DNA from 4 places in the Streptomyces sp. W16 genome. Region 4 is predicted to be linked to each of the others. Evidence: riboswitches for the same ligand, from Rfam matches in the RefSeq annotation. Region 4 holds a riboswitch; each other region holds the start of a gene.
The links. A riboswitch is a leader RNA that binds a small molecule or an ion and turns the genes downstream of it on or off. The one in region 4 is predicted to bind cyclic di-AMP.

Region 1 (5,200 bases), on a different contig from region 4:
CGACCGGTTGCGCGCGCACCGTCGCCGGGGCCGCGGACGAGGTGCCCACCGCCGGCGCGAGCAGGGCGGCGGCACAGACCGTGACGACTCCGACCATGGTGTGTTTGTACATGTCCGCTCCCGGCCGCCTGTTCGTACCCGTCGCCCCGCACCCGCACCGGCGGTGGGCCCGCCTGCCGGGACACAGTCGTCGTCCGTCTCTCGTTCGACGCTACGACCGTGTCCTGGGTTCCACCACTCGTACAGACCAACGACACGGACCGCCGGGAGTAGCGGGCTGCACGCGACCGGGGCCGGGAACACCCGGCCCCGAGCGGCTCAGGCGGGCCGTACGGCGCCCCGGATGGCGGCGGAACCGGCGTAGAAGATCGACTCCTCGCGTATCGGCGTACCGGGGCTCGGCGCGTGGATCATCAGGCCGTTGCCGGTGTAGAGGCCGACGTGGTCGATGCTGTCGTAGAAGAAGATCAGGTCGCCGGGACGGATGTCCGTGAGGGGGACGAGGGCGCCCGCTCCCGACTGTTCCTGGGCGGTGCGCGGGAGCAGGACGCCCGCTGCCTTCCAGGCGGCCTGGGTGAGGCTGGAGCAGTCGTAGGCGTCCGGTCCCGCCGCGCCCCACAGGCAGGGCCTGCCGATCTGCGCGCGGGCGAAGGCGAGTGCGGTGCTGGTCTTGCTGAGCGTGCTCGGGTCCTGCAGCGCGTCGGGTACGGCCGCGACGGGCGCCGGGCTGAAGGTCGGGGCCGCGGGGAGAATGATCTCGGGGGCCATTGTCGGAGCCGTGGGCAGGGTGAATTCCGGAGCGGCGGCCGGGGTCGCGGCGAAGGAGACCTCGGCGGCGGGCGGAGTCGGCTGCCACTCCTGCTGCGGTGGGCGCCAGCCCGGATCCGGTGTGGAGTAGGAGGTCCGCTGCTCGGTCACCATGGGCATCTGTCCGGTAGCCCAGGCCTGTTGCTCGGGGATAACGGGCATCTGGCCGGTGGCCCACGTCTGTTGCTCGGTCACGATCGGCATCTGTCCGGTGGCCCAGGCCTGTTGCTCGGGCACGACGGGCATCTGACCGGTCGACCACATCTGCTGTTCGGGGACCATGGGCATCGACCCGGTCGACCAAGTCGTCTCCGGGGTGGGCCAGCTGGTCTCCGGAGGCGGCCAGGTAGCACCGGCCGGGGCGGACTCGGTGCGTGGTGCGGCGATGTACGGGAGCAGCTCCAGGTCCGCGGTGAGCGGGTCGAAGACCGGAGCCGGGGCGGCCGCGACGGCGAATTGCTGCGGTTCCAGGGCGGGCGCGGGCGGCACTTCGATGGCGGGCACGGGCTGCAGGTCGAGGACGGTCGCCTGAGGCATCTGAACCATCTGCTGCATCTGAGGCGACTGCGGTGTGGCGATCTGAGGCATCTGGGGCGCCTGCGGCGCGGCGGGCGGCAGCGCGGCGATGGGGCCGGCGGTCAACTCTGCGACAGGTGCGGCGAGTTGAGGGGTTGCTGACTCCGGTACGCCAGCCCCCGCGGTCAGTTCGGCCACGGCGCGGCCGGGCTGCGCTTCGAGTGCTCGGCCGCCGCTCTCGGCTTCGGGGCGCCGCTCGGTTCGCTCGGGCCGGGCCGCCGGACGGGCGGGAGTCCTGCCGGGCGGCAGGATCGCCGGCACGGTCGGGCCGAGTTGGGCACGGGCCCGGTCGAACCACTGCTTGGTGACGGCGTCGAGGGCGGGGTCGGAAGGGCGCGACGCGCTGGGACGGGGCTCGACACGCTGGCGCGGACCCCCGGACATCTTGCGCGTGGCGTTGTAGTTTCCGGTGGCCGTCTCGGCCCTGTCGTAAAGGGAGTTGATCCGCCGCTGGACTTCGTCGCGGCTGGGTCGGTCGTCCACGGTGGGGCCACTGCCTCCGGTGCGCGTGCGTCGTTCTGCCGGCATGGCAGACGTGCTCCTTCCGTTTCGCGCCTACCGGGTTAGCTGTCGGGTTCGGGCGTCGATCACGGAAGGTTTGCCCTACGGCCCTTGCCCCGAGGGGCAGTTGGGCCGATTCACCCCAAGTTCGGTTGGGTCCCCGGCTCCGGCTGCCGCGAGCGACACGCCGGACTCGGCGCAAGCCGTGCGGCCCGGCGCCGATCGCCGGAGTAGGTCGTACGGCCTGAACGTCAACTTAGCCAACGTGTGTGCCTCGTGTGAAGGTTGAAGCGCGATATGTCCGATACGTATTTGTGACCTTTACCTCGCCCTGGTGTGTCGAGGGCTCAGGGGCCCGTCGGGTCGGGTGATCCATATGAGGTCGCTATGAATTTTTGAGGCGGTTGAACACATCGGGATCCGCTTCCGTATTGGGTCGGGGGATTTCCATGCCGGGACGATCCGGGCCGACCGATACGTGTAGGAGCAACTTCCTTGGCACGCAACACGCGCAGACGCCCCACAGGCGCACGACGCGCGACGATGGCAGCAGTCGCCCTGATGCTGGGCGGCGGAGGACTGGTGGCGGCGAACGTCTACGCGTCGGCGTCCGAAGGTGGTTGGGGCGGTGACTCCGCCCAACAAGGGTCCCCGGACGCGGCATCGCGAGGTGCGACGATCGACTGCCCGGACATTGGCACCCAGTTGACGACGGTGCCCGACGAGGCGAAGACCGACGTCGACAAGGAACTCGCGAATCTGGACCAGCAGATAACCGAGGCCTACCAGAAACTGCGGGACTCGACGGAGTCCATACGCCAGGACGCCTCCTTCGCGGACAACGCGATCATGAATCCGCTGAAGGAGAAGCGGGCGGCGACGATCGGACGGATCGACGACGCCATCGACCGCGTCGGGGACCGCCCGGAGGGGCTCGACGCCCTCGCCGGCTGCACCCTGATCGCACCCACGAACGAGACCGGGGACCAGGACGGCAACGGCAACGGCGACGACCAGAGCGCCAGTGCGAGCGCGAGTGCAAGCGCCAGTGGCCAGGGCGGTCAGGGCAACCAGCAGATCAGCAACGGGCCCGTCGCCTCGGACTACGCGGACATCACCTCCGTACAGCCCAACGTGAACGCTGCGCAGCAGCAGGCCGGTGCCTCGCGCGGCACGTTCGTCACCGCCTGCGGGGTGAACGAGAACGGCCTGTTCAACTCCGACAACGTGATCGTCGCGCCCGGAGTCACCAACGGCGCCCACCACTTCCACGACTACATCGGCAACCAGTCGAACAACGCCTTCGCCAGCGACCAGGACCTCGCGAACGCCGACACGAGCTGCGAGAACCCCGGCGACAAGTCCACTTACTACTGGCCCGTGTTGCGCCTGCAGAACGGCAAGCAGGAGCGGGACGCCGACAAGCCCGGCGGCGGCACCGAGGGCAACGCCGGTGAGATCGTCACGGCCAAGCAGGTCACCCTGACCTTCGAGGGCAACCCGCAGAGCAAGGTCGTCGCGATGCCGCGCCTCCTGCGCATCATCACCGGTGACGCCAAGGCCTTCGTGAACGGCCCCGCCAACGCCAACGCCTCCTGGAGCTGCACCGGGTTCGAGGACCGGCAGCTCAAGGACAAGTACCCGCTGTGCCCCTCGGGCAGCGACGTCGTGCGCACCTTCAAGTTCCAGAGCTGCTGGGACGGCCGCAACATCGACAGCGCCAACCACCGCACCCACGTGGCCTTCGAGGCCGCCGACGGCGCCTGCCCGGACGGCTTCAAGGCCATTCCGCAGCTGGTGCAGCGGATCGTCTACGACGTGGACGCGCCGAGCCTCCAGGACGGCGGCAAGACGACCCCGCTGTTCTCGGTGGACTCCTTCCCCGAGCAGCAGCACAAGCCCGTCACGGACCACGGCGACTTCATCAACGTCTTCGACGAGGGCCTGATGAACGACATGGTCACCTGCATCAACAACGGCGAGAAGTGCGGCGCCGGCACGGACAACGACCCCGGAGGCTCGGGCGACGGCTCCGGCTCCGGCTCCGGTGACGGCTCCGGTTCGGGTGGCGGCTCCGGGTCCGGTGGGGGTTCCGGTGAGCCGCAGGAGTCCCCGTCGGCCACCGACACCGCTACGGCGGCGCCCACGGCCACCGCGTCCGACGAGCCCTCCGGGAACGGCGGCGACGAGGGGAATGGCGGCAACGGCGGCAACGCCGGGAATGGTGACAACGGCGGGAACGGCGACAACGGTGGCCAGGCCACCGCGGATCCCGCGACCAGCGCCCCGGACACCGAGACCAGTGCCCCCGAGCCCACCGACACCCAGACCACCGACCCCGGTGACCTGACGACCGCCGTCTCGGTTCCCAAGGCCGACACGAAGACCGAAGGTTCCAAGTCGACCGAGACGCAGGGGAGTTCGGACAACGGCTCCGGCGGTGAGGTCGGCAGCGCCGCGACGACACCGCCCGCTTCGTCCTCGGGCGGGGAGAGCTACGCCGCCGTAGGCCCGAATCAGCCGCAGGCGCAGGGCGGGCTGGCGGAGACCGGCGCGAATCTGTGGCCCGCGGTGGCCGGAGCGTTGCTGCTCGTCGCCGGGTTCGTGGTGCTGTACCGAGGTAAGCGCAGTACACGCTGACACAACGCACGTCTGTGACAACGACGGCCCGGCCGCCCCGACTTGGGGGTGGCCGGGCCGTCACATGTTCGGCGCGCCGGGGCGGAAGGCCTTAGACAGCCGGTGCCGGATACGTCGGGTACTCGACCCCGGAGACGTGCTGGACGACCCGGACGACCTGGCAGGAGTAGCCGAACTCGTTGTCGTACCAGAGGTAGAGGATCGCGTTGTCGCCGTCGACCTTGGTGGCGCCCGCGTCGATGATCGAGGCGTGGCGTGAGCCCATGAAGTCGCTCGACACCGCGTCGGGGGCGGTGGTGAAGTCGATCTGCCGTTTGAGCGGCGAGGTCAGCGAGACATCGCGGAGGTGGTCCAGGACCTCGGCGCGGGTGGTCTCGCGGCCGAGCCGCAGGCTGAGGATGGCGATCGACACGTCCGGCACCGGGACGCGGATCGAGCTGCCGGTGATCGGCGCCTTGAGGTCGGGCAGCGCCTTGGCGACGGCGGACGCGGCACCGGTCTCGGTGATCACCATGTTCAGCGGCGCCGAACGGCCGCGACGGTCCGCCTTGTGGTAATTGTCCAGCAGGTTCTGGTCGTTGGTGAACGAGTGGACCGTCTCCACATGGCCGCGCAGCACACCGTACTCGTCGGCCATCGCCTTCAGCGGCGGGACGATCGCGTTGGTGGTGCAGGA
Region 2 (5,200 bases), on a different contig from region 4:
GGCCCTGCCCGAGCGGGGTCAGTTCGTAGTCGACGCGTACCGGCACGGACGGTGTGACCGTCCGCCGCACCATGCCGTCGCGCTCCAGCATGCGCAGGGTCTGGGTCAGCATCTTCTGGCTGACGCCCGGGATCTCACGGCTGATGTGGTTGTACCGCATCGCGTCGCCGTGGGACCCGAGGGTGCACATCGTCAGGCTGACCCACCGGTTGCTGATCGTCGAGAGCAGGGCCACCGCGGGGCAGTCGCGCATGTACGCCTCGTACGCCTTCGTGGTCATCGTCTCTCCCGTCAGGGGGTAACGCACTCAAAAGTGCCTACTTACCAATCGATCGTAACTCACCTAGTATGCGGAGAGTTGCCATTCGCAAATCAAAAGGCATCCGCCCCGGGCAGGTGACCGATCGGCCCAGCAGATCCGATCGGCCCATCAGATCCTGCGGTCCGCCGTCCGCCGGGTCACGCTCGCAGAGAACCGGTGCGGACAACGGCGGAGGTAGGGCACATGAGGGCAGTGCGGCGGCGCTCGGCGGCCGTGATGGGCGCGTCCGTGGCGATGGGGCTCGTCGCCTCGTGCGGGGCGGCGGACACCGGTACCCGGACCATGGCGCGGGCACTGCCCGCCGGCGCGGCGTTCACGCATCCCGGAGTGCTGGTCAGCAAGGGGCAGCTGGACGCCGTACGGAAGAACGTGGCGGCCGGGAAACAGCCCTGGCTGAAGGCGTACTTCGGGATGCGGGACAGCAAGTACGGGTCGTACAAGTACACGGCGAAGCCCTACGCCGACGTCGACTGCCCCTGGAACGGCAAGGCCGCGCACGGGTGTGTCGAGGAGCGCGAGGACGCGATCGCGGCGTACACGCAGGCCCTGTTGTTCAGCATCACCGGCAAGCAGCATCACGCGCTCAAGGCGCGGGAGATCATGGACGACTGGTCGGCGAGGATGAAGGAGCACACCTCCGAGGACGCCGGCCTGCAGACCGCCTGGGCCGGGTCGACGTGGGCGCGGGCGGCGGAGATCGTGCGGTACGCGCCGGGGGCCGGGTGGCCGGCGGACCGGGTCCAGCGGTTCGCGACCATGCTGCGCACCGCCTATCAGCCCGAGGTCACCAAGGACCTGCCGGACTACAACGGCAACTGGGACCTCGCGATGACCGACGCGGCGATCGGCATCGCCGTCTTCCTCGACGACCACAAGGCCTTCGACGCGGCCGTCAAACGCTTCCGCGACCGCGTGCCCGCCTACTTCTACCTGGAGAAGGACGGCAAGGTGCCGCTCACTCCGGCCCGCTCCACCGTCACCACCCCGCAGAAGCTGACGACGTACTGGTTCAAGCAGACCACCTTCAAGGACGGCATCGCCCAGGAGACCTGCCGCAACTTCAAGCACGTCGGGTACTCCCTCGCCGCCACCGGGCACATCGCCGAGACCGCCTGGCACCAGGGCGTCGACCTCTACGACGGGGTCAAGGACCGGCTCAAGGCCGCCCTCGAATTCCACTCCCGCTACCAGCTCGGCGAGCCCGCGCCCGCCTGGCTCTGCGGCGGCAGGGTCGACCGGAACATGGGGCCCGACCTGGAGGTTCCGCTCAACCACCTGGAGGACCGGCTCGGCATGAAGGTGCCCGCCGCGCACAAGCTCGCCGAGACGACCCGGCCGGCCGGCAGCGACGACCTCTTCGTCTCCTGGGAGACCCTCACGCACGCCGGGAACACCGCCGACTGAAACCTGTGTGACATCGGACCCCGCGGATGGCGTATAGTTGCAATCACAACGGCGCGGGGTGGAGCAGCTCGGTAGCTCGCTGGGCTCATAACCCAGAGGTCGCAGGTTCAAATCCTGTCCCCGCTACTCAAGGCCAAGGGCCGGAATCCAGAACATGGATTCCGGCCCTTGGTGTTTCTCCCGCCCCGGTCGGCCCACCCCGCTCGCCGCCCTCCCCCGGCCAGGAAAAACTGGACGTGTGGAGGAGGAGGGTCCGTATGCGCGAGCCGGCGGGCGGCTGCCCGGCGATCCCGTCCCCGACCCCGGCCTCGGCCCCGACGAGGGACGGCGGACCGCCCGCGTCCTCGCCCTGGTCCGCCGGCTGCCCGCGCTGCTGCTGATCGTCGGGGCCTGCTACGACTACTTGACCCCGCAGGACTTCACGGCGGCCCCGTTCTTCACCGCCGCCCCGCTCGTCGCCGCCCCGCTCTACTCACGGCGCGGCACCGTGCTCACCGGCCTGGCCGCCCTCGCCGTCGTCCTCGCGATCCACATCAGGCTCGGCATCCTCCTGCGCACCGACGCGGTCACCGAGGTGGCCACCGTGGCGACGGTCGCCGTGCTCGCCGTCCTCATCAACGCCCTCGTCCGCCGCAGCAGCGAACAGCTCGCCTCCGTACGCGAGATCGCCGAGGCCGCCCAGCGCGCGGTACTCCCCGAACCGGCCGAGCGGATCGGCGGGTTCGAGATCGCGGCACGGTACGAGGCGGCGCAGGAGGGCGCGTTCATCGGCGGCGACCTGTACGCGGTGCAGGACACCCCGCACGGCGTACGGCTGGTCGTCGGCGACGTACGCGGGAAGGGCATGGGCGCGGTCGCGGCCGTCGCGGTGGTCATCGGGGCGTTCCGGGAGGCAGCCGAGCAGGAGACCACCCTGGAGGCGGTCGCGCAGCGGCTGGAGCGGGCGCTGGCGCGCGAGGGCACCCGGCGCGACGGGCTCGACGCGTTCGAGGGGTTCACCACGGCTGTCCTCGCCGAACTCCCGCACGGCGACGGCGTCGTACGGATCGTCGACCGGGGCCACCCGCCGCCGCTGCTCCTGCACGCGGACGGCACCGTGGACACCCTGCTCGTCAAGGAGCCCGCACTGCCGCTCGGGATGGGGGAGTTGGGGTTCTGGCCCGACCGGGCCGAGGAGTTCGCGTTCCCCGGCGGAGCCACACTGCTCCTGTACACCGACGGCCTGTCCGAGGCCCGCGACTCCCACGGCGTGTTCTACGACCCCGGGGAGCGGCTGACCGGGCGGACCTTCCGCAGCCCCGAGGCGTTGCTCTCCCTCCTCGCCAAGGAGGTGCGCCGGTACTCCGGGGGCGGCATGACGGACGACATGGCGATGATCGCCGTACGCCATCCATGACCGGACATGCCGTCAATACCTGTGGGAATTCCAAGACATGGTCAACTCGCCCGTTTTTCGGCGACGGTGGGCCGTTCGTCCAGCAAGGAAAGGTTAATGATCAAGCGAACGGGCTTGGAATCGGGCGCCCGTGTCTATTAACGTTCGATAACGCAGCACGGTCGTCCCAGCCGTCACAAGAGACAGCTCCGTGCGCACGCGCCGAATCCCGCAAGGGAACCGGGGAACCACCACTTGGGGTGAATCGCTCGTCGACAGCCGTGGGAACACGGCAGGTTTACGCGCGTAGGAGACCTTCCTGCTCCGAACCCGTCAGCTAACCCGGTAGGCGAGAAGGAAGGAAAGGAGCACGCCCACGTGGCGTCAAACCAGGCTGCCCCAGAAGCCCCGGTCGTCTACGGCGGATACCGCCCCGACGAGGGCCCCTGGGAGGAGTGGAACCCCAGCGCGGAGACCGTTCCTCCCAACCGCGGCAAGCACCGTGTCGCCAAGCAGCGTGGTGGCGGGGGATTCGCCCGCAGCTCCACCGTCCTGGGCGTCGGTGTCATAGCCGCCGTCAGCGCGGGCGGCATGGCCAGCGCCAACACCGGCAAGCCGCCGGTCTCCATCTCCCTGCCCGACCTGCCCTCCGTGGGCCATCTGCTGGACGACTCCTCCAGCACCCCCAAGGGTTCCGCGACCGCGCTCAGCAGCGTCGGCGTGACCACCACCGAGACCGCCAAGGGCACCTCGGACGCGGGCGAACTGCTGCGCAACCGGATCATGGAACAGGCCGAGCTCCAGCAGCTCCAGGTCGACGGCAAGTCCCAGGCCGCCGCCGAGGCCGCCGTCGCCAAGCAGGTCGACGCCGCCGCCGCGAAGGCCGAGCAGGCCGCCGCTAAGAAGGCCGCCGACGCCAAGGAGGCCGCGGAGGCCGCCGCCAAGAAGAAGGCCGAGGCCGCCAAGCTCGCCGCGCTGGCCAAGCAGTACACGCTGCCGGTCGGCTCGTACACGATCACCGGCACCTTCGGCCAGGCCGGCTCCATGTGGTCCTCCGGCTACCACACCGGACTCGACTTCGCCGCGCCCACCGGCACGCTGATCAAGGCCATCCACAGCGGCACGGTCACCGAGGCGGGCTGGGCCGGGTCCTACGGCTACCGCACGATCCTCACCCTCAGCGACGGCACCGAGCTGTGGTTCTGCCACCAGTCCTCGATCAACGTCAGCGTCGGCCAGAAGGTCGCCACCGGAGACGTCATCGGCCGCGTGGGCGCCACGGGCAATGTGACCGGACCGCACCTCCACCTGGAGGTCCACATCAACGGCGCGGCCACCGCCAGCGACCCGGCGCCCTGGCTGCGCAGCAAGGGCCTCAACCCCTGAGGTCCCCGAGACTTCTGGATCACCCGCTGGAATATCCGGTTCCGGCCCGGCTGTTGACGTAGAGCATGACTTCTCTTCGCAAGCTGGGCCGGTCCGACCTGGAGATCTTCCCGCTCAACCTCGGCGGCAACGTCTTCGGCTGGACCGCCGACGAGGCGACCTCCTTCGCCGTACTCGACGCGTACGCCGCCGCGGGCGGCAACTTCATCGACACCGCCGACTCGTACTCGGCGTTCGCGCCGGGCAACCAGGGCGGCGAGTCCGAGACCGTCATCGGCAAGTGGGTCAAGGCCCGCGGCAACCGCTCCGACGTCGTCGTCGCCACCAAGGTCAGCCAGCACCCCGACTTCCCGGGCCTGAGCGCCGCCAACATCAGGGCCGCCGCCGACGCCTCCCTGCGCCGCCTGGACACCGACCACATCGACCTCTACTACACCCACTTCGACCAGGTCGAGGTGCCGGTCGAGGAGATCGTCGGCGCGCTCGACGAGCTGGTGAAGGCGGGCAAGGTGCGGTACATCGCCGCCTCGAACATCTCCCCCGAGCGCCTCCAGGCCTCCCTCGACCTCTCCGACCGCGAGGGCCTGGCCCGCTATGTCGCGATCCAGCCGCACTACAACCTCGTCTCCCGCGACACCTACGAGGGCGAACTCCGGGACGTGGCCGAGCGGAACGGCCTGGCGGCACTCCCCTACTTCGCCCTGGCGGCCGGC
Region 3 (5,200 bases), on a different contig from region 4:
GGGCCCGCGGCCAGGGAGTGGCCCACCAGGACGTGCAGGCACTTCACGCGGTCCGGCATGCCGCCCGCGCTCGGGAAGCCCTCCAGGACCTCGATGGCGTCGCGGCGCGCGATGTAGTCCTCGTGCGCGGCACGGTACGCGGCGGCGAGTTCGGGGTCCGTCTGCAGCCGGGCCGTCATCTCCTTCATGACGCCGTTCGCCTCAAGCGTGCCGATCGCCGATGCGGCCTTCGGGCACGTCAGGTAGTACGTCGTCGGGAAGGGGGTGCCGTCGGGGAGGCGGGGGGCCGTCTCCACCACGTCCGGCTGTCCGCACGGGCAGCGGTGCGCGATCGCGCGCAGGCCGCGCGGCGGACGCCCGAGCTGCTGCTTGAAGGCCTCGACGTCGGCGTCGGTGGGCTCGGTGCGCGGGGTGGGCGGCGGGGGCGTTTCCATGCCTGTACGAGAGTCTCTCTGTCAGTTCAATTCGGTTCAGCGACTGGGCAGTTCAGTCACTGGTCGGAGGCGTCGGACTTGTCCACGCCGTCCCAGACGTTCGAGTACCACGGGCGGTCGGCCGCCCCCAGTTCCGCGCGCGACTGCTTCGCCGCGTCCGGGTCGATCACGATGTAGCCCGTCTCCCCGGGCATCACATAGTGCAGCCGCTGCCGGATCTGCTGTTCCGCGTACGAGTCGTCCTGCCAGCGTGCCTTGAGGTCGCGGAGCTGTTCGACGCGCTGCCGGGCCTGTGCCTGCTGCCGCTCCAGTTCGGAGATCTCGGCGCGCTGGGAGACGTACTGCCTTATCGGGTAGGCGAGCGCCACGATCAGCGAGCACAGCACCAGGGCGAGGAGGGCCGCCCGGCCGGTGAGCCGGGAGCGGCGGGCCTGCCGTTTGGTCTGGGAGCGGTAGACACGGGCCGCCGTCTGCTCGCCGAGCAGCTTGAGCCTGGTCGCGGTGGAGAACCGGTCCCGGTCCTTCACGGCCATGTCCCGCCTCCCCTTCACACGTGCGTACGTCCCCGCACACGGTACGGGACCGGGTGCGGGGACGTACGTACGACTGGCTAAGGATTGACCCGGTGGAACCCCGGGGGGACTTGGTGAGGTCAGCCCTTGAAGCGCGGGAAGGCGCTGCGGCCCGCGTACTCCGCCGCGTCGTCGAGGATCTCCTCGATGCGGAGCAGCTGGTTGTACTTGGCGACGCGGTCCGAGCGGGCCGGGGCGCCGGTCTTGATCTGGCCGCAGTTCACCGCGACGGCGAGGTCGGCGATGGTGGTGTCCTCGGTCTCGCCGGAGCGGTGGGACATCATGCACTTGAAGCCGTTGCGCTGGGCCATCTCGACGGCGTCCAGGGTCTCGGTCAGCGAGCCGATCTGGTTCACCTTGACGAGCAGGGCGTTGGCGGTGCCCTCCTCGATGCCGCGGGCGAGGCGCTCCGGGTTGGTGACGAAGAGGTCGTCGCCGACGATCTGGACCTTGTCGCCGATGCGGTCGGTGATGACCTTCCAGCCGGCCCAGTCGTCCTCGTACAGCGGGTCCTCGATGGAGACGAGCGGGTAGGCCGCCACGAGCTCCTCGTAGTACTCGGTCATCTCGGCGGCCGAGCGGGACTTGCCCTCGAACTCGTACTTGCCGTCCTTGTAGAACTCGGACGCGGCGACGTCGAGCGCGAGCCCGATCTGCTCGCCGGGGATGTAACCGGCCTGCTTGATGGCCTCGATGATGAGGTCGAGCGCGGCGCGGTTGGACTCCAGGTTCGGGGCGAAGCCGCCCTCGTCGCCGAGGCCGGTGGACAGGCCCTTGGTCTTCAGCACCTTCTTGAGGGTGTGGTAGACCTCGGCGCCCCAGCGCAGCGCCTCGGAGAAGGACTCCGCGCCGATCGGGGCGATCATGAACTCCTGGATGTCCACGTTCGAGTCGGCGTGCGAGCCGCCGTTCAGGATGTTCATCATCGGAACGGGCAGCAGGTGCGCGTTCGGACCGCCGAGGTAGCGGAAGAGGGGGAGGTCGCTGGCCTCGGACGCGGCGTGCGCGACGGCGAGGGAGACGCCGAGGATGGCGTTGGCGCCGAGCGAGCCCTTGTTGTCGGTGGCGTCCAGGTCGAACATCGCCTGGTCGATCAGGCGCTGCTCGGTGGCGTCGTAGCCGACGAGCTCCGGGCCGATCTGCTCGATGACGGCGAGTACGGCCTTCTCGACACCCTTGCCGCCGTAGCGGTTGGGGTCGCCGTCACGCAGTTCGATGGCTTCGAAAGCACCCGTGGAGGCGCCGGACGGAACGGCGGCACGACCCGTGCTGCCGTCGTCGAGGCCGACCTCGACCTCGACCGTGGGGTTGCCTCGGGAGTCCAGGATTTCCCGGGCTACGACGACGTCGATGGACGGCACGAGCATCTCCTTCATGGGGTCTGACGCGGCTACGGCAACACCGCAGCGGCTCTGCGAGACGAGCCTAACCGGCTCGGGGCGATTGGCCATCCGCTCGGCCGCCTGTTGGACAGAACCGAGAGTAAATTGTTTCCGAACGGAACAAAACGCTTCGCTGAAGAGGACGCAAAAAGCCCCGCCCCGGTGCGTACGGGGGAACACGCACCGGAGCGGGGAGCCCGTGGGGGACGGGGGTGACCCTCACGAGGTCTCCATGATGGAGTCCACGGTTGTGAGGGCGCTGTGGTTCAGCTGAGAGCTACTTAAGGTGCAGCTGCTGGCCCGGGTAGATGAAGTCGGCGTCGTCGATGATGCTCTTGTTCAGCTTGAACAGCTGCTGCCAGCCGCCCTTCACCTTGTGCTTCTCGGCGATGGAGCTGAGGGTGTCGCCCTTGACGACCTTGTACTCGCCGTCACCCTTCTTGACCTTCTTGCCGGTCGGGGTGGAGACGGTCTTCTTGGCGGCCGGGCGCTCGGCGGAGCGGGAGGCCGTCGTGTCGGACGTGGAGCGCTCGGTGGTGGTCTTCGAAGAGCTGGAGGAGCTGTTCGAGCTGCTCGACGAGCTGGAGCTGCCGCCGGAGTAGGCGGCGCTCGACAGGCCGGTGCCACAGGTGGGCCAGGCGCCCTTGCCCTGGGCGGCGAGAACCTTCTCCGCCACGGCGATCTGCTGGGACTTGGAGGCCTGGTTCGCGGTGGAGGCGTAGGCGGTGCCGCCGTACGCGGCCCACGTCGAGGCGGAGAACTGCAGGCCGCCGTAGTAGCCGTTGCCGGTGTTGATGGACCAGTTGCCGCCGGACTCGCAGCTGGCGACCGTGTCCCACTCGGAGGCGGTGGCCGCGGAGGCGTTGCCGGCCGCCATGAGCGGGGCGGCGATGGCGACACCGGTCACGCCGGCGAGCGTGGCGACGCGGGTGGCCTTGGACGGACGACGGTGCTTGCCCTTGCCGGAAAACAGCATGGAAGATCCCAATCCCCTCACCGACGCCTGCGAGGTGAGCTGTCGGGTTCGGGCCGTGTGAGTTGCCCGGCCGCACACCTCTCGGTGCGCGACTTAACCCCAAGCCGGTTCCGGTCGTCTCTCAACTCCCGGGCCCGGCACTTACCTTGGGTCCCCCGCTCCTGCCTACGGCGCTTGACGCGACGAATGTTCCCGGAAGCCGCTGGCAGGACTCGGCGTGTGCGGCAGCCGGGGCTCGTGGTGACGAGCGGCCTTGACCGTAGACAGGGAAACCGCGGAATTTCAAAGACGATCAGGGCTTCTGAGACTCATCCCACACTTTCACCAAAGCGGACATTCGGCGCGAAGCGTGACGTGAACTCCCGCTGTTTTGCTGCTACTTTCAGCCCGTTTCAGCACTGACGTCCAAGGTCTGACCGGCGACGACAGCGGACGGATCGGCGCCTATCACCTTTTTGTTCTCGGCGTAGAGCGCGCGCCATCCGCCCTCGAAGCCAAGGGAGTCGGCGATGGACGCGAGGGAGTCGCCGGCGCGGACGGTGTACGACTGCGTCACCGCGCTCTCCGTGCTCTCCTCGGCGCTCGCTCCTCGATGCTTGCCGGTGCTCTGCTGCTCAACCCCCTGGTCGCCCGCCTGCTCGGAGGAGTCACCGAGCGCGCCGGTGTCGACAAGGCTCCACTTGCCCACCGCTTGCTCCGAGTTGTCCGATTCGTCGAGTTTCGGGGACGCGGTGGCCGAGCCGTCGTCCGTCGAAGGAGTGGTGGACTTGTCGGACTTGGTGGGGTTGTCCGTCGCGGAGGGCGTGGGGCTCTGCGAGTCACCGCCGGAGGAGTCGGACGAATCGGACGGAGTCGGTTCCGTGTTGCCGGAGTCGGACAGCCCGAACGATCCGGAGGCCCCCGAAGAGTCGGAGGAGTCGGAGGAACCCGAGGAGTCCGTCGCACTGGCCGACGGCGAGTCGCTCGCGACGCCGGTGTCGACGTTCGCCGAACCCGAGGTCGTGGTGAGGCCGGAGAGCAGCGCGCAGGTGATCCACGCGGAGGTGCCCTTGGCGTCGAGGATCTTCTCGGCGACGGCTATCTGCTGGGAACGGCTGGCGAGGTCGGCGGTCGGGGCGTAGTCCTCGCCGCCGTACTTGTCCCAGTCGTCCTGGGTTATCTGCAGCCCGCCGTAGTGGCCGTTGCCGCTGTTCTCGCTCCAGGAGCCGCCGGTCTCGCACTGGGCCACCTTGTCCCAGGTGGTGCCGTCGGCGGCGTTCGCGGCTGCGGCGCCGAGGAGGGGGATGGCGATGGCGGAGCCGGTCACGCCGGCCGCGACGAGGATTGCCGGAGCCTGACGGGGGCGACGGTGACGACCGTTCCCGGAGAGCATGCGGAGGGCCTTTCGCGTGACGGCGGGGGGACCGCGCGGCGGGTGCTGCGGGGCGCCGCGCTGGTACGTGAACGTAGCCGCAGTCGATCACTTGTCACAAGTTAATGCCACGTAGATCACGTGAAGATCACAGACTTGAGGAACTGTCATCTTCGGGTTTACGGGGCGAGATGGCCTGTTCGGTCCAGGTTTACGGGGTTGGCGTGCCCGCTCGGGGGGTGAACTCCACGGGCAGGGTGCGCAGTCCACGCATGATGAGCCCGCCGCGCCAGCGCAAGTCGGCCGGATCCGCGGCGAGTTGAAGGTCGGGCAGGCGGGTGAGGAGCGTGGCGAGCGCGGTCTGCCCCTCCAGCCGGGCGAGCGGGGCGCCGAGGCAGTAGTGGATGCCGTGGCCGTAGCCGAGGTGTTGATTGTCACGCCGTCCCAGATCGAGGACGTCGGGATCGGCGAACCGTTCCGGATCG
Region 4 (5,200 bases):
TGAGGTGGGCCTCGGTGCGCCGCTGGGCGGCCCGCGAGGCGCCGAGCGGCTCCAGCAGCATCCGCATCTCCAGCAGGTCGGCGGCCTCCTGCTCGGTCGGTTCCGCGACGCACGCGCCCGCGTGCCGCCGGGTCACCACGAACCCCTCCGCCTCCAGCGTGCGCAGGGCCTCCCGCACGGGGACGCGCGAGACGCCGTACCGGCGCGCGAGGAGTTCCTCCGTGAGCCGGCCGCCGCGCTCGTAGACACCGGCGACGATGTCGTCCCGGATCGCCGTGCATACCGAGTGCGCCGGAATACGCATGTCCGACCTCCGCCTTAATCCCCGTGAAACGTCGACGATTGACGTGTGTTCCGTGACTCTATTGCAATCAGCGGGAATTTCCGATGGCGGACCGGAATCCATGGATATTTTTTGGACAGGAGGGCTCCGGAAACGCCGAAAGCCCCGGCCGGGCGGGCCAGGGCTTCGGGAAGTGCGGCGGTGCGTCGTCAGACGTTCACACCGTGCTTGCGGAGGTAGGCGACGGGGTCGACGTCCGAGCCGTACTCGGCGGTCGTACGGGCCTCGAAGTGGAGGTGCGGTCCGGTGACGTTGCCGGTCGCCCCGGAGAGGCCGATCTGCTGGCCCGGGGTGACGCGCTGGCCGACGGAGACGCCGATGGACGACAGGTGGCCGTACATGGTGTACATGCCGTCGGCCATCTTGATCACGACCTGGTTGCCGTACGAGCCGCCCCAGCCGGCCTCGACGACGGTGCCGGAGCCCACCGCGTGGACGCTGGTGCCGGTCGAGGCGTGGAAGTCGATGCCCGTGTGGGCGCCGGAGGACCACAGGGAGCCACCGGTCTTGTAGCCGGTGGACACATAGGAGTCGGCGACCGGCGCGACGAAGGTGTTGAGCCTCTTGCGCTCGGCCTCGCGGGCGGCGCGCGCCTCGGCCACACGGGCCGCCTGGGCCTGCGCGGCGGCCTTGGCGCGGGCGGTCTCCTCGGCCAGCGTCTCGGCGGCGGCCTGCTGCTGCGCGACGGCCTGGGCGTCGATCTTCTCGGCCACGGAGTCGCCGATGGCGACGACAGGCGTAAGGCCGGTCTGTTCGGGGGCGGGCTCGGCGGCGAACGCGGGGGCGCTTGCCAGGGTGCCGACGACTCCGGTGGTGGCGAGCGCGGCGACGCTCGCGGCGCGCACGGTGGTGCGGTGGGTCCGGCTCGGGCGACGGTGCTTCCCGGTGGCGCGGGTGAACGCCATGAAGTGGCTGGTCCTTTCCTTCCTTCTCGCCTACCGGGTTAGCTGACGGGTTCGGAGCAGGAAGGTCTCCTACGGACCCCCTCGCTACACGCGCGGGCGTCCGATTCACCCCAGGGACTCTTGATGTGGGTCCCCGGCTCCCCTGGCTCGCGCCGTACGGGGACTCGGCGATGACTGTCCGGTGCCGCGAGTGCGGCGCGGTGCCTGACGGACAGCCGGACCGACGCTAAGGGGGGCCACTTTCAATCCCCAAACGGATCACGGTTTTTGTTGCACACGCCACAGGGCAGACAGGCAACCTCTCCCCCAATTCGGACAATAGGGAGCCCTGGTGACGCTTCCATCACCAGGGCCTCCCCACGCGCGTGTGCCGCTATTGCGTCTACTCCGCCGGTACGACGGTCACTTCGCCGATGCCGAGAGCCTCCACGGGCTCCCTGATCTGCTCCGCGTCGCCGACGAGGATCGTCACCAGACGGTCCACCGGGAAGGCGTTCACGACCGCCGCGGTGGCCTCCACGGTGCCGGTCGCGGCGAGCTGCTGATACAGCGTCGCCTGGTAGTCGTCGGGCAGGTGCTGCTCGACCTGGTCGGCCAGCGTGCTCGCCACGGCCGCCGCGGTCTCGTACTTGAGCGGCGCCACCCCGACGAGGTTCTGTACAGCGATGTCGCGCTCGGCGTCGGTGAGGCCGCCCTCGGCGAGCTTGCGGAGCACCGTCCACAGGTCGTCCAGGGCGGGACCGGTGTTCGGGGTGTCCACGGAGCCGCTGATGGCGAGCATCGCGGCGCCGGTGCCGTCGGGTGCCGAACGCAGCACCTGGCCGAAGGCCCGCACACCGTAGGTGTAGCCCTTCTCCTCCCGCAGGACGCGGTCCAGGCGGGAGGTGAGGGTGCCGCCCAGGCAGTACGTGCCGAGCACCTGGGCCGGCCACACCCGGTCGTGCCGGTCGGCTCCGACACGGCCGATGAGCAGCTGCGTCTGGACGGCGCCGGGCCGGTGCACGATCACGACCCGCCCGGTGTCGTCGGCGGTCACCGGCGGCACGGGACGCGGCTGCGCGGTCGAGCCCGTCCACGAGCCCAGGGTGTCGGCGAGGAGCGCGTCCAGGTCGATGCCGGTGAGGTCGCCGACGACCACGACGGTGGCCGTCGAGGGGCGAACGTGCCGGTCGTAGAAGGCGCGTACGGCCCCGGAGTCGATCTTCTCGACGGTCTCCTCGGTGCCCTGGCGCGGGCGCGACATGCGCGAGGTCACCGGGAACAGCTCCTTGGAGAGCTCCTTGGCCGCGCGGCGGGACGGGTTGGCCGTCTCGTGCGGGATCTCGTCGAGGCGGTTGCGGACCAGCCGCTCGACCTCGCTGTCCGCGAAGGCGGGTGCCCTGAGGGCGTCCGACAGCAGGCCGAGGCCCTTGGCCAGGCGCGAGGCCGGGACCTCCAGGCTCAGGCGCAGTCCGGGGTGGTCGGCGTGCGCGTCGAGGGTGGCGCCGGAGCGCTCCAGCTCGGCGGCGAACTCCTCGGCGGAGTGCTTGTCGGTGCCCTCGGAGAAGGCGCGCGCGGTGATCGTGGCGACGCCGTCCAGGCCGGCCGGTTCTGCGTCCAGGGGCGCGTCCAGGAGCACCTCGACGGCGACGACCTGCTGGCCGGGGCGGTGGCAGCGCAGGACGGTCAGGCCGTTGCCGAGCGTCCCGCGCTCGGGTGCCGGGAAGGCCCACGGCCTGGCCTCGCCGGCCTGGGGCTGCGGGTGGAATTCCATCGTGGCGAGCTCGGTCACTTGGCCGCCTCCTCGTTCTCGTCGCCGGCCTCGGCCGCTGCTTCGTCGTTCTCGTCGTCCTCGTCCGCGATCGGCTCGTAGACGAGCACCGCGCGGTTGTCGGGGCGCAGGCGGGCCTTGGCGACCTCCTGGACCTCCTCCGCCGTCACGTCCAGGACGCGCTTTACTGCGGTCAGGGCGAGCTGCGGGTCACCGAACAGGACGGCGTAGCGGCACAGTTCGTCGGCGCGGCCCGCAACCGTGCCGAGCCGGTCCAGCCACTCGCGCTCCAACTGGGCCTGGGCGCGCTCCATTTCCTCGGCAGTGGGGCCCTCCGCGGCGAACCGGGCGAGCTCGTCGTCGATGGCGGCCTCGATGACGGGCACCTCGACGTCCCCGGACGTCTTGACGTCCAGCCACCCCAGGGAGGGTGCTCCGGCCAGCCGCAGCAGACCGAAGCCGGCGGCCACGGCCGTACGGTCGCGCCGTACGAGGCGGTTGTAGAGGAGCGAGGACTCGCCGCCGCCGAGGATGGTGAGGGCGAGGTCGGCCGCGTCGGACGCGCGCGTGCCGTCCTCCGGGAGCCGGTAGGCACACATCAGGGCGCGGGCCGGGACCTCCTCGACGACGACCTCGCGCAGCTCCCCGCCCATCGAGTCGGGCAGCGCGCCGTCACGAGGCGTCGGCTTGCCGTCGTGCGACGCGATGGACCCGAAGTACTTCTCGATCCAGGCGAGCGTCTGCTCGGGGTCGATGTCGCCGACCACGGACAGGACGGCGTTGTTGGGCGCGTAGTAGGTGCGGAAGAACGCGCGCGCGTCCTCCAGGGTGGCCGCGTCCAGGTCCGCCATCGAGCCGATGGGCGTGTGGTGGTAGGGGTGGCCCTCCGGGTAGGCGAGGGCGGTCAGCTTCTCGAACGCCGTCCCGTAGGGCACGTTGTCGTAGCGCTGGCGGCGTTCGTTCTTGACGACGTCCCGCTGGTTCTCCATCGACTCCTCGTCGAGGGCGGCGAGCAGGGAGCCCATGCGGTCGGCCTCCAGCCAGAGGGCGAGCTCCAACTGGTGGGTGGGCATGGTCTCGAAGTAGTTGGTGCGCTCGAAACTGGTGGTGCCGTTGAGCGAACCGCCCGCGCCCTGCACGAGTTCGAAGTGTCCGTTGCCCTTCACCTGTCCGGAGCCCTGGAACATCAGGTGCTCGAAGAGGTGAGCCAGGCCGGTACGCCCCTTGACCTCGTGGCGGGAACCGACGTCGTACCAGAGGCACACCGCCGCGACCGGGGTCAGGTGGTCCTCGGAGAGGACCACGCGCAGACCGTTGGCCAAGCGGTGTTCGGTCGCTGTCAGACCGCCGGACCCTGCCTCGGCGGTGGCCGTGTGACCCATGGGCATGTACGTCCCTTCGATCGCGGATTCTCTGGCTGGAACCGCAGAAATCCTGCTCGTCCCGCCACTGTATGCAAGCGTGCGGACCGTCGGCGAAGTTCCCGGCGGACGTACGCCGAGAGCGAGATCGCGTAGCCTGCGGGCTGTCGCACACGTGGACCCACGCGGCAGCCTTCGGTGACGGAGCCGAGCGGCCAACGCCGGGTCCTGGTCCGCGTTGTCAGTGCCGCGGTCCACAATGGTTCACGTCAAGACCCCGTTCACGCTTCAGCAAGAGTGAGCCGAAGGGGAGCGACCCCCAGGCGAGCGACCAGAAAAGAGGAGCCGGCAGCGATGGCCCGCCGCAGCACGAAGACCCCGCCGCCCGACGACTCGTTCGAGGAGCGGATCCTCGACATCGACGTCGTCGACGAGATGCAGGGCTCCTACCTTGAGTACGCGTACTCGGTCATCTACTCCCGGGCCCTGCCGGACGCCCGGGACGGCCTGAAGCCGGTCCACCGACGGATCGTCTACCAGATGGACGAGATGGGCCTGCGCCCCGACCGCGGCTTTGTGAAGTGCGCGCGTGTCGTCGGCGAGGTCATGGGCAAGCTGCACCCGCACGGCGACGCGTCGATCTACGACGCCCTGGTGCGTATGGCCCAGCCCTTCTCCATGCGCGTCCCCCTGGCCGACGGCCACGGCAACTTCGGCTCGCTGGGCAACGACGACCCGCCCGCCGCCATGCGGTACACCGAGTGCCGGCCGTCCGAGGCCGCGAACCTGATGACCGAGTCGATCGACGAGGACACGGTCGACTTCGCCCCGAACTACGACG

Region 1: it holds a riboswitch for cyclic di-AMP, as region 4 does, so the genes downstream of both, R6V09_RS34805 (C40 family peptidase) here and R6V09_RS15070 (M23 family metallopeptidase) in region 4, are expected to answer to the same signal.
Region 2: it holds a riboswitch for cyclic di-AMP, as region 4 does, so the genes downstream of both, R6V09_RS18500 (M23 family metallopeptidase) here and R6V09_RS15070 (M23 family metallopeptidase) in region 4, are expected to answer to the same signal.
Region 3: it holds a riboswitch for cyclic di-AMP, as region 4 does, so the genes downstream of both, R6V09_RS10050 (transglycosylase family protein) here and R6V09_RS15070 (M23 family metallopeptidase) in region 4, are expected to answer to the same signal.

What each region holds. Positions count from the first base shown of each region.
Region 1 is NZ_JAWOAI010000345.1:4,737-9,936, reverse strand. It holds gene R6V09_RS34810 (hypothetical protein) at 1-112, opposite strand, end outside; gene R6V09_RS34805 (C40 family peptidase) at 319-1,911, opposite strand; cyclic di-AMP (ydaO/yuaA leader) riboswitch at 1,920-2,093, opposite strand; gene R6V09_RS34800 (DUF1996 domain-containing protein) at 2,428-4,524, shown strand; gene R6V09_RS34795 (glyceraldehyde-3-phosphate dehydrogenase) at 4,616-5,200, opposite strand, start outside.
Region 2 is NZ_JAWOAI010000123.1:6,658-11,857, reverse strand. It holds gene R6V09_RS18520 (winged helix-turn-helix transcriptional regulator) at 1-280, opposite strand, end outside; gene R6V09_RS18515 (alginate lyase family protein) at 506-1,726, shown strand; tRNA gene R6V09_RS18510 (tRNA-Met) at 1,779-1,852, shown strand; gene R6V09_RS18505 (PP2C family protein-serine/threonine phosphatase) at 1,965-3,122, shown strand; cyclic di-AMP (ydaO/yuaA leader) riboswitch at 3,312-3,468, shown strand; gene R6V09_RS18500 (M23 family metallopeptidase) at 3,480-4,487, shown strand; gene R6V09_RS18495 (aldo/keto reductase) at 4,553-5,200, shown strand, end outside.
Region 3 is NZ_JAWOAI010000053.1:16,484-21,683, forward strand. It holds partial or broken gene R6V09_RS10035 (DUF501 domain-containing protein) at 33-434, opposite strand; gene R6V09_RS10040 (FtsB family cell division protein) at 491-967, opposite strand; gene eno (phosphopyruvate hydratase) at 1,087-2,373, opposite strand; gene R6V09_RS10050 (transglycosylase family protein) at 2,666-3,364, opposite strand; cyclic di-AMP (ydaO/yuaA leader) riboswitch at 3,374-3,547, opposite strand; gene R6V09_RS10055 (LysM peptidoglycan-binding domain-containing protein) at 3,747-4,736, opposite strand; gene R6V09_RS10060 (cytochrome P450 family protein) at 4,927-5,200, opposite strand, start outside.
Region 4 is NZ_JAWOAI010000092.1:7,051-12,250, reverse strand. It holds gene R6V09_RS15075 (GntR family transcriptional regulator) at 1-304, opposite strand, end outside; gene R6V09_RS15070 (M23 family metallopeptidase) at 493-1,248, opposite strand; cyclic di-AMP (ydaO/yuaA leader) riboswitch at 1,262-1,428, opposite strand; gene R6V09_RS15065 (M16 family metallopeptidase) at 1,631-3,019, opposite strand; gene R6V09_RS15060 (M16 family metallopeptidase) at 3,016-4,380, opposite strand; gene R6V09_RS15055 (DNA gyrase/topoisomerase IV subunit A) at 4,714-5,200, shown strand, end outside.